3 regions of the Paenibacillus sp. 276b genome follow, and region 2 is predicted to be linked to each of the others. Evidence: predicted binding sites of a transcription regulator. Region 2 holds the regulator's gene; each other region holds the start of a gene.
What was found. The regulator CtsR, encoded in region 2, represses protease genes until heat stress. The targets are predictions, from matches to a motif close to ATGGTCAATAAAGGTCAAACA.
Positions count from the first base shown of each region.

Region 1: clpP (ATP-dependent Clp endopeptidase proteolytic subunit ClpP) is a predicted target of CtsR. The motif match lies at 1,404-1,424, and genes of this name have one in related genera.
Region 3: clpP (ATP-dependent Clp endopeptidase proteolytic subunit ClpP) is a predicted target of CtsR. The motif match lies at 1,731-1,751, and genes of this name have one in related genera.

Region 1 covers NZ_FNRR01000006.1:47,083-50,368, reverse strand. Annotated here, with positions in the region: gene tig (trigger factor) at 1-1,236, shown strand, start outside; gene clpP (ATP-dependent Clp endopeptidase proteolytic subunit ClpP) at 1,614-2,204, shown strand; gene clpX (ATP-dependent protease ATP-binding subunit ClpX) at 2,217-3,286, shown strand, end outside.
Region 2 covers NZ_FNRR01000014.1:450-3,735, reverse strand. Annotated here, with positions in the region: gene BLV50_RS31505 (protein-arginine kinase McsB) at 1-465, opposite strand, end outside; gene BLV50_RS31500 (protein-arginine kinase activator protein McsA) at 494-1,018, opposite strand; gene BLV50_RS31495 (CtsR family transcriptional regulator) at 1,049-1,510, opposite strand; gene eis (GNAT family N-acetyltransferase) at 1,983-3,158, opposite strand.
Region 3 covers NZ_FNRR01000010.1:157,486-160,771, forward strand. Annotated here, with positions in the region: gene BLV50_RS30000 (sugar-binding transcriptional regulator) at 79-1,104, opposite strand; tRNA gene BLV50_RS30005 (tRNA-Arg) at 1,588-1,662, shown strand; gene clpP (ATP-dependent Clp endopeptidase proteolytic subunit ClpP) at 1,841-2,437, shown strand; gene BLV50_RS30015 (stalk domain-containing protein) at 2,722-3,286, opposite strand, start outside.

The sequences.
Region 1 (3,286 bases), on a different contig from region 2:
GTTAAACAAGCAAATGTACCTGGATTCCGTAAAGGTAAAGTTCCACGTTCGATCTTTGAAGCTCGTTTCGGTGTAGAAAGCCTGTATCAAGAAGCAATTGATATTTTGCTTCCTGAAGCTTACACAGAAGCAATCGACCAAACGGATATCTTCCCGGTTGATCGTCCTGACGTAGATGTCGAGCAATTCGCTAAAGGACAAGTATTCAAGTTCAAAGCGAAAGTAACAGTTAAACCTGAAGTTACACTGGGTGACTACAAAGGCGTTGAAGTTGCTGTAGCCAAACATGAAGTAACGGATGTAGAAGTGACTGAAGAGCTCGAGCGTCTTCAACAACGTCACGCAGAACTCGTTGTTATCGACGAAGGTTCCGCACAAAACGGCGACGTTGCTGTAATCGACTTTGACGGTTCCGTTGATGGTGTACCGTTCGAAGGTGGACAAGCTGAGGGGTATTCCCTGGAACTTGGTTCCAACACATTCATCCCAGGATTTGAAGAGCAGGTTGTGGGTCTTTCCACAGGCGACTTCAAAGACGTTGAAGTAACTTTCCCTGAGAGCTACCATGCAGCTGAACTGGCTGGCAAAAAAGCGGTATTTAAAGTGAAAGTACATGAAATCAAACGTAAACAACTTCCTGAACTGGATGACGAGTTTGCAAAAGATGTTAGCGAATTTGATACGCTTGAAGAGTACAAAGCTGATCTGAAAACGCAATTGGAATCCCGCAAAGCAGATGAAGCCAAAGCAGCTCAAGAAAATGCTGTTGTAGAAAAAGTGGCTGAAAATGCTGAAGTGGATATTCCTTCTGCAATGGTTGAGAGCGAAGTACAAAACATGATGCGTGATTTCGACAACCGTCTGCGCAACCAAGGTATGAACCTGGAAATGTTCCTGAGCTTCTCTGGTCAAACACAAGCTGACCTGAGAGGACAAATGCAGGAAGATGCTTCCAAACGTGTTCGCAACAACTTGGTTCTTGAAGCCGTTGGCAAAGCGGAAAACATCGAAGTGTCTGACGAAGAAGTTAACCAAGAACTCGAAAAAATGGCTGAGTCTTACAAGCGTCCTGCTGAAGAGATTCGTGGCATTCTCGAGGGTAATGGTTCCCTGGACAGCCTTCGTGATGAAGTGAAACTGCGTAAAACGATCGATGTTCTCGTTGAGAACAGCAAAGTCGTTGAAGCTGTTGAAGCTCCAGCTGAAGAAGTTGCTGCAGAAGCTGACGAAAAATAAGACAAGCTGTTACGTAATGAACAGCTGAATAAACGATAAGGCACGTGAATCATTGCGTGCCTTATTTTTAAATTATGGCATCCATTTTATAGAGGATTCAGTAATAATATGGATGGATTTCGTTGTGGCATTGGTTATGCATATTCAAGGTCCTATGGTTCTCCTGCAAATAAAAAAAAGGTGAAACGGCATAGGATTGCTCCGATTTGCACATACATAGAAAACATGGTTAAATATGATCAGGCAAAAAAGTAAACTTACTCCGTCTTTACACCACTTGTGAAAAATGACATTGTCACAGGAACGTGTTAGAATGAATTTGGGTTTGCTTTACAGGTAGCCTATGTCTAATTACATGTAGAAAAGAGGTTGGTCTCATGAGTCTGGTGCCAATGGTTGTTGAACAAACCAATCGAGGCGAGCGGTCTTACGATATATATTCGCGTTTGCTGAAGGATCGCATTATCTTTTTAACCAGTGCGATTGATGACGATGTAGCCAATCTTGTCATAGCGCAGCTTTTGTTTTTGGCAGCCGACGATCCTGAGAAGGATATAAGTTTGTACATTAATTCACCTGGTGGTTCTGTCACCGCAGGGATGGGTATATACGATACGATGCAATATATCAAGCCGGATGTATCGACCATTTGCGTAGGTATGGCAGCAAGCATGGGCTCGTTATTGCTGACAGCCGGAGCTCCTGGCAAACGATATGCGCTGACTAACAGCGAAGTGATGATTCATCAGCCGCTTGGCGGCGTTCAAGGACAGGCTGCGGATATCAAAATTCACGCAGAATGGATTATTAAAACACGTCAGAAACTGAATCAAATATACGTCGATCGTACAGGTCAACCCCTTGAGAAAATCGAGCGGGACACAGACCGTGACTTTTTCATGAGTGCTGAAGAAGCCAAAACGTACGGCATTATTGACCAGGTGCTCAGCAGACCGATCAATTCCTAAAGGGGTGGTTTCATGTTTAAATTTAACGATGAGAAAGGGCAGTTGAAATGCTCTTTTTGCGGTAAATCTCAGGAACAGGTGCGCAAGCTGGTCGCTGGACCGGGCGTTTACATTTGTGATGAATGTATCGAACTGTGCACTGAAATCGTAGAGGAAGAGCTCGGTCATGACGAAGAACTGGACCTCAAAGATATTCCAAAACCGAAAGAAATCCGCGACATTCTTGACCAGTACGTCATTGGTCAGGATCAGGCGAAGAAATCTTTGTCTGTAGCGGTTTACAATCACTATAAACGGATCAACACACAAAGTAAGATTGAGGATGTTGAATTGCAAAAAAGTAATATTTTGCTGTTAGGACCTACGGGTTCTGGTAAAACGTTGCTTGCGCAAACGATGGCCAAAATCCTTAATGTTCCTTTTGCTATTGCTGATGCAACTTCATTGACGGAAGCAGGTTATGTCGGCGAAGATGTAGAGAACATTCTGCTCAAGCTGATTCAAGCTGCTGATTATGATGTGGAAAAAGCAGAGCGCGGCATTATTTATATCGATGAAATTGATAAAGTAGCGCGTAAATCCGAGAACCCATCCATTACACGTGATGTATCGGGTGAAGGTGTTCAACAAGCGCTCTTGAAAATCCTGGAAGGAACTGTGGCTTCTGTACCTCCACAAGGTGGTCGTAAGCATCCACATCAGGAATTCATCCAGATTGATACCACCAACATCTTGTTCATTTGTGGCGGTGCCTTTGATGGTCTCGAGCAAATGATTAAACGCCGGATCGGTAAAAAAGTCATCGGCTTTAATACCGTTGCGGAACAAAAAGATCTTAAACCAGGTGAATATCTGGGTATGGTATTGCCGGAAGACTTGTTGAAATTCGGTCTGATTCCGGAGTTTGTAGGCCGTTTGCCAGTTATCTCCACTTTGGAGCCGCTGGACGAAGACACATTGGTACGGATTCTTTCCGAGCCAAAAAATGCGCTTACGAAACAGTACCAAAAACTGCTTGAGCTGGATAATGTGAATCTGGTGTTCGAACCAGGAGCATTGCTGGCGATTGCGAAGGAAGCCAT
Region 2 (3,286 bases):
ATCCACATGCGCTTCAAAAGCATCATCTATGGCGGAAGCTTTCTCCCAGGCTTCTTTCACCTGGGACCCCGGATAGAGGCACTGGATACGAAGATGATCCTCTTCATTAATCATAATACTGACAGATTCATCCTCACTGAGAATAACAGCACCATTTCTGGATTCGTTCGCAAGACTGGGACTGATCAAATGCTTCTCCACCAGCACCCGTTTGTCAAGGTCATCGATATCAATCAGATCCAGGGTATGAAAATCTCCAAAAGCATGAACGTCATCGTATTGAAGTACTTCGCTCAGCTTATTCAGCACTTCTTCCGATTGCTCATTGGAAGCCAGCATCGGAAACGGATAATGCTGCAGGTTGCGTGCGATCCGGACTCGGCTGCTAATGACGATTTCGGAATCAGCCGCATCACTACGCATCCAGTCGCTGAGCGCCTTCTCTGTAAAACGCAGATTAGGCATTACGCATCCCTCCTACTCATCACAAACTTTACTCCTGAGCTATTTCTTTTTCAAGTTCCCTGATCTGATCACGAATTTGAGCGGCTTCTTCAAACTCCTCTTGCGTTATGCTCTCCTGAAGATCCCGTTTCAGATCAGCAATCTGTCTTTTGACCTTGATGCGACCACCAGCCCGTGCAGGCACTTTACCCACGTGGGAAGTGCTACCGTGAACCCGTTTAAATAGTGGGTCCAAACGACTGTCAAAATATTTATAACAAGAACTACAGCCAAAGCGGCCGATTTTGCTAAACTGTGAATAGGTCATGCCGCATTCTTCACAACGAAGGGATTGCGCAGGTGTTGCTCCCGCACTGCCATTCTTGCCTGAGGGTTCAAAATCAAGCAACCCGGACAATAAGTTATGAATGGAAAATCCGTTGGATGTTCCGGGAATCATTTCCCCTTTTTCACGAGCACATGACTCACAAATATGGAATTCCGTCTTCTCTCCGTTCACGATCTTCGTGAAATGGAGTGTTGCCGGACGGTTGTTGCATTCTTGGCACAGCACAATGATGTACCCCCTTGATCCCGATAGTTTTCATTTACCGAGCAAAGATATTAACATCGCCTTTAACATTCTGGCACGAATTTGATCCCGGTAAGGAAGTTTGACCAATATAATCTCTCTCGATACAGCTGCCCGCATCAACCCGGCTTCCCTTTTGCTTAAGAAACGTGCTTCTTCCAGTTGGTAGATCAGACCTTCGGCAGCTGTCTGCCCGATCTCATCTCCAATACTATGGTGCAAATGGTTATGCAGAGCCGAGTGAGCCGGCAATTCAATCCGCTGTATGCGAACATAACCGCCGCCGCCACGTTTACTCTCTACAAGGTAACCTTTTTCGAGTGTAAATCGGGTGCTGATGACATAATTGATCTGGGAAGGCACACATGAAAATTGATCAGCCAGATCATTACGTTGAATTTCGACCAATCCTTCGGGACTTTCATGCAAAATACTCTTCAGATATTGTTCGATAATATCAGAGATATTACGCATCCACTCATCCTCCACTGTCTGAAACGTTAAGTCAATAAGGACCCACACGCCCCTACAGAGTACACCTTCTCAACCCATTTAACCAATCAAGGAAACAGCGAAACTGATCTTCAACGGTCTTTAACAGGAGAGCGAAGGACGCTCGAAGGTCCTTTAATATTGCTTTTATCCGCTGATGTGTACTACCTTCAATATGGCTCCCACCACCGGATTGCAGAAAGAAAGCTACGTAAGTATTTAACCTTTAGTTGACTTTGACTTTCTTTGACTTTATATACATTATAGCATATTTTGTGGTTTTGCCAAGAGGGAGCACTATTCATTTTTTACGATTTTACACGAAATATTCGGCTGACACAAAAAAACCTCTCCAAAATAGCTGGAGAAGTCCATTTGTCTCACACTAGCATCGTAATGCTATACAAGTTAAGTCTATGAAATTGATCCTAAAATACTCGTTACTCTATGAGGATCAGAAAAAATCAAGTAAATACGTTTCCCGTTCAGGAATCGCTTGCTCCAAAGCCTTAATCGCTCCATTCGGTCCTTCAATTCTACCTATTTGAGCCATCTCTGCGGGCCTACGATACCCCATCAGCATTGCGGTGAGCGCCTGTATGTCTACTTTAACAGTCTGATCTTTAGCTGCCGACTCAGATGTTTTCCATATCGAAGCTGTACCATTCATCGCCACATTCAACTGCCATACCCCTTCATTCCATGGTGCATGGGCATCCTCTACCTGGAGATTAATCTGTACTGGTGAGTCTGGGCTCGCAAAAGGATACTGTGAAATAAATTGTTCTACACTCACAATACGTGCCATGAAGAAAGGTACAATTTCCTGCTGAATCCGCGGATTATCTAATTGAAAAGCAAGCATATCACTGGCTGGTGCCTGTAAAGTGACTTCCTCAATCATGGAATCATGGTTGGCAATAAAGGTCCACAAACCTTGTCTTGTCTCTTCATTCAGATAAATGATCTCTTTAATGGTAAACTTTCTTTCCTTAACCTCATATAAAACATAGCCTTTTGCTTTACCAGCTTCATCATAATATACAGCCTTCTGGCTGGCGCCATTAGATAGAACTGAATTCTCCCATCTCGCATCATCCCGAATCAAGGTTCCGTTATAGCGTTCAGCGTACGCACTGTATACTTCCTTTAATATACTGAGTCCCGGATCGCCACGGCGAATTGTTCCAGGGGTTGCCTTTTTCGCAGGCAGATGAGCTGTAGGCACTTTATATCGTTTAAACTCAACATACGTCTCCCATCCATATCTCCGATAAAATGCAAAAGAAAACGGATGCAAAAACGATATACTTTGTTTGTTACGGTTCATTTCCTCCAGCGCATGCTTCAACAGCCCAGCTACCCAGCCTTTACGTCTATATTCTGGCCATGTCGCTACTCCCGCAATACCGCCCATCTCGAACGATCTCCCATGAATATAGGTTTGAAAAGGAATAATATGAAGTTTGGCACCCAATTGTCCTTCCTCAAATACACCCCATATATCCTGTGAATCAAATTGACTCCGTCTCTTCTCCGTTTGCTCTTCACTCATTACCACTTGAAAAGCATACTCGGAGAGTGCCATAGCTGGCTCAAAATCATCTACGGTTAATTTCTGAATTTCCATGTCGTCCTGCACCCCGTTCTCTAAGTTATGATATCTTTCAAATCATGGCCTGATACGTGATGTATGTATCCATTTATGAGTGTGTCAGAGGAACGGGACAAAGTCAAACAAGAGATGCGCGGGCATCT
Region 3 (3,286 bases), on a different contig from region 2:
TTTTTTATGAAACTTATATATTCAAGACAGACCGTGAAGTCCGTCAAGACAACAATGGTTGTGGTGAAAAGTAAACTCTTATTCCATTTCGGCAACGATGACTTCGGCAGCAGCCTCGTCAATAATCAGAATATCTTCCTGGCCAAATCGCAGCACGGAGTGAATAGCAGCAGCTTTGCTTTTGCCACCTGCAATTCCGATCACGACATCGGTTCGTTCAATATCCTGGAGTCGCATGCCCAGCGTAAGCATGGTGTGTACCACCTCACCCTGATCATTAAAGTAATAACCGAAGGATTCAGATACGGCCCCTTGCGCCTGAAGTTCATCTATGATCTCTGTCGCAAGTTTACGGCGCCGTGCCATCTCTACGGCATCACCGATTCCATGAATGACGATCCGCGATTTTCGAATCAGCTGCAGAATCTCCTGAACACTTGGGTCCTGGATTAGTGATTCGTAAGCATGATCACTAAGCAAATCCGGTACATGCAGGAGTTTGTATTGGGCCCCTACCCGTTTTGCCATCGTGGATGCAATCGTATTGGCCTGAATTTCAAGGCTTTCTCCCAGCCCACCGCGTGCCGGTACAAACCAGACACCTTTCAGCGATGTTGGCGGAGTCAGTTGCTCTGCGACTCCAGCCGTTGTTGAACCGCCAGTTACGGCGACAACATCGTTATCAGTCATAATATTACCCAGAGCCTTCGCTCCGGCTCTACCCAGTTCCCGTTTGGCAAATGGAGAAATGTCCGAATCACCAGGAACCACAACTACCTTTTGCAGACCGTAGGCTTGCTTGATGCGCTCTTCCAGTTCGGATAATCCGAACAGCTCTTTGGCGACGGGTTCCAACTGCTGCAGCAATTCATGCCCTGCCTCACTGATCTTCATGCCTGCACTGTCAATTTCAATAAGTCCCTGAGCCTTTAACAAATCGGTCTCAGCCCTCAGAACCCGCTCGGTCATCTGCATGGAATTAGCTAACGTTCTTCGTCCGATCACATCCGATAACATGATCTGGTGCAGAATCGTATACCTCTTCTTCAAGACATCCATGAGATCAGGCAGAAGCTGCTTTTGCACTTCTAAAATCGTTCGCATGCTTTCCACTCCCGCAAGCTTCTCGTTCCAAGCTTTCTTTCATGGCCCCAAAACGTCCCGGGTTAACTTTTTAAGTCCCACGTCTATTCTACCTAAAACTGACGTGACATGCAAGTGTTTCGAAGCGTTAAATCGACACGTTTCAGGCGTTTGTACGCGCCTATTTTCACAATGTCAATCTACTATGATCGAGAACAACCTGTTCGACACCATATATAGAAGCAAAGTAAAATTCTCATCTACATATTGCTTGCTATGGTTTTTCATATGGCATGTCCAAAACCTCTTTTAGCATTTACCTATTTGCGCTCTTTATCCACTTATTTTCATCATGATCAATTTCAGGGTATTCCAAACCAAAACAGCGAACATCAGCTTGCAATTAAATTACTCATGAGCTATAATCATTATTGCTGTCACATATTTGAAGCTTCTATTACAAAACTGCTTTTATGCAACTATGTTTGCAGCAATAATCAATGTGCGCCCGTGGTCCAATGGATATGACGTAGGCCTCCGAAGCCTGAGATCCAAGTTCGATTCTTGGCGGGCGCGCCATTCTTAATTAGTAGCTCATAACACTCTTAACCAATGAAACCGAATAGGTTTCTTTTTTTTTCAAACTTAGTTTGACTTTCTTTGACTTTTTGTTTGGAATTGTTTATGATGTGGGTAATACGGTAACAGTTTATATATAACACCAATTAACATTTACATTTCTGAGGAGGTTTTTCACGTGAGTTATATTCCAATGGTCGTTGAACAGAGCAACCGCGGTGAGCGCGCCTATGACATCTATTCCAGATTGCTGAAGGATCGTATCATCTTCCTTGGCAGTGATGTAAATGACGTTGTGGCGAATTCCATCATGGCACAGATGTTGTTCCTTACTGCGGAAGATCCGGAGAAAGACATTCACTTATACATCAATAGCCCCGGCGGCTCCATTACAGCCGGTATGGCGATTTACGATACTATGCAATTCATCAAACCGGATGTATCTACCATCTGTGTAGGTATGGCGGCTTCGATGGGTGCATTCCTGTTGAATGCAGGTGCCAAAGGTAAACGTTTTGCATTGCCTAACAGCGAAATCATGATTCACCAACCACTTGGTGGTGCGCAAGGTCAAGCTTCGGACATCGAAATTCGTGCCCGCCGCATCCTGAAAATGCGTGATACGTTGAACCGCATCATCGCTGAGCGCTCAGGCCAACCGCTGGAGCGTATTGAGAAAGATACAGATCGTGACTACTTTATGAGCGCTGCTGAAGCTGCCGATTACGGTATCATCGATAAAGTTATTGAAAACGTAGGTTCCCAAGGCATCTAAGCCGAGGCGAATCGCCAATTAAACGGATATACCATATAGCCCACTCAAACGGCAACGCCCAGTTGAGTGGGCTATATGAAAAAAGGACGCTCTCGTCAATATGACGAGGGCGTCCTTTTTTTGAAGATAATTTAAAAGTGCATGATAAATATTTAATTGATTCACTTTAACTCTCTTAGCGTTACGTTTGCAATAAGCCCAAGACTAATACTAAAGTTACATTTACGAACCGAGCTACGCATACGCTATTAGCCATCATTTCAACGAAATGAAATTCTAATACTTTACTTGTTTGCTGTTAAGCCACTGAACGGCTCTGTGCCTTTAGGAAGCAACTCTTTGTATGTGAACGGGAATTCTGGGAAGCCTTCCGCATAAGCTGTATACTCATACAACTGGAAGAATACAACTACACCTGTTGGTGTTACATAGAAATCCTGATCTTTATTCAGACCTTTATAGCCTTCAAGGTAACCACCGCTAGCTTTAAGCTGATCTCCAACTTTTTTGCTTACTGTCTGACGCACAGTTTTGTTATTTTGAATTACATCATCCAGACTCAATTCCTTGCCGGAATCCAGAGCAAAGGTGTGACCTGAACGGAACGTCATGCCATGTGCACCTGCATAGTCCTGATAACTTTGCGTAATGAGTCCAAGCACACCATTTTCGTTGTATGTCACGACATAAGAACTCTCAAATGCATATGGACGGTTCGCTGCTGCGTCACCAAATTCCTTAGTTTGTTTTTTGAAATCTGCTACAAAAGCATCGACTTCATCTTTCAGCACCTTGTTGATAGCTGCTTCTGCTTTATCGTTAGCCAGTCCGCTAACCTGAGGATATTGA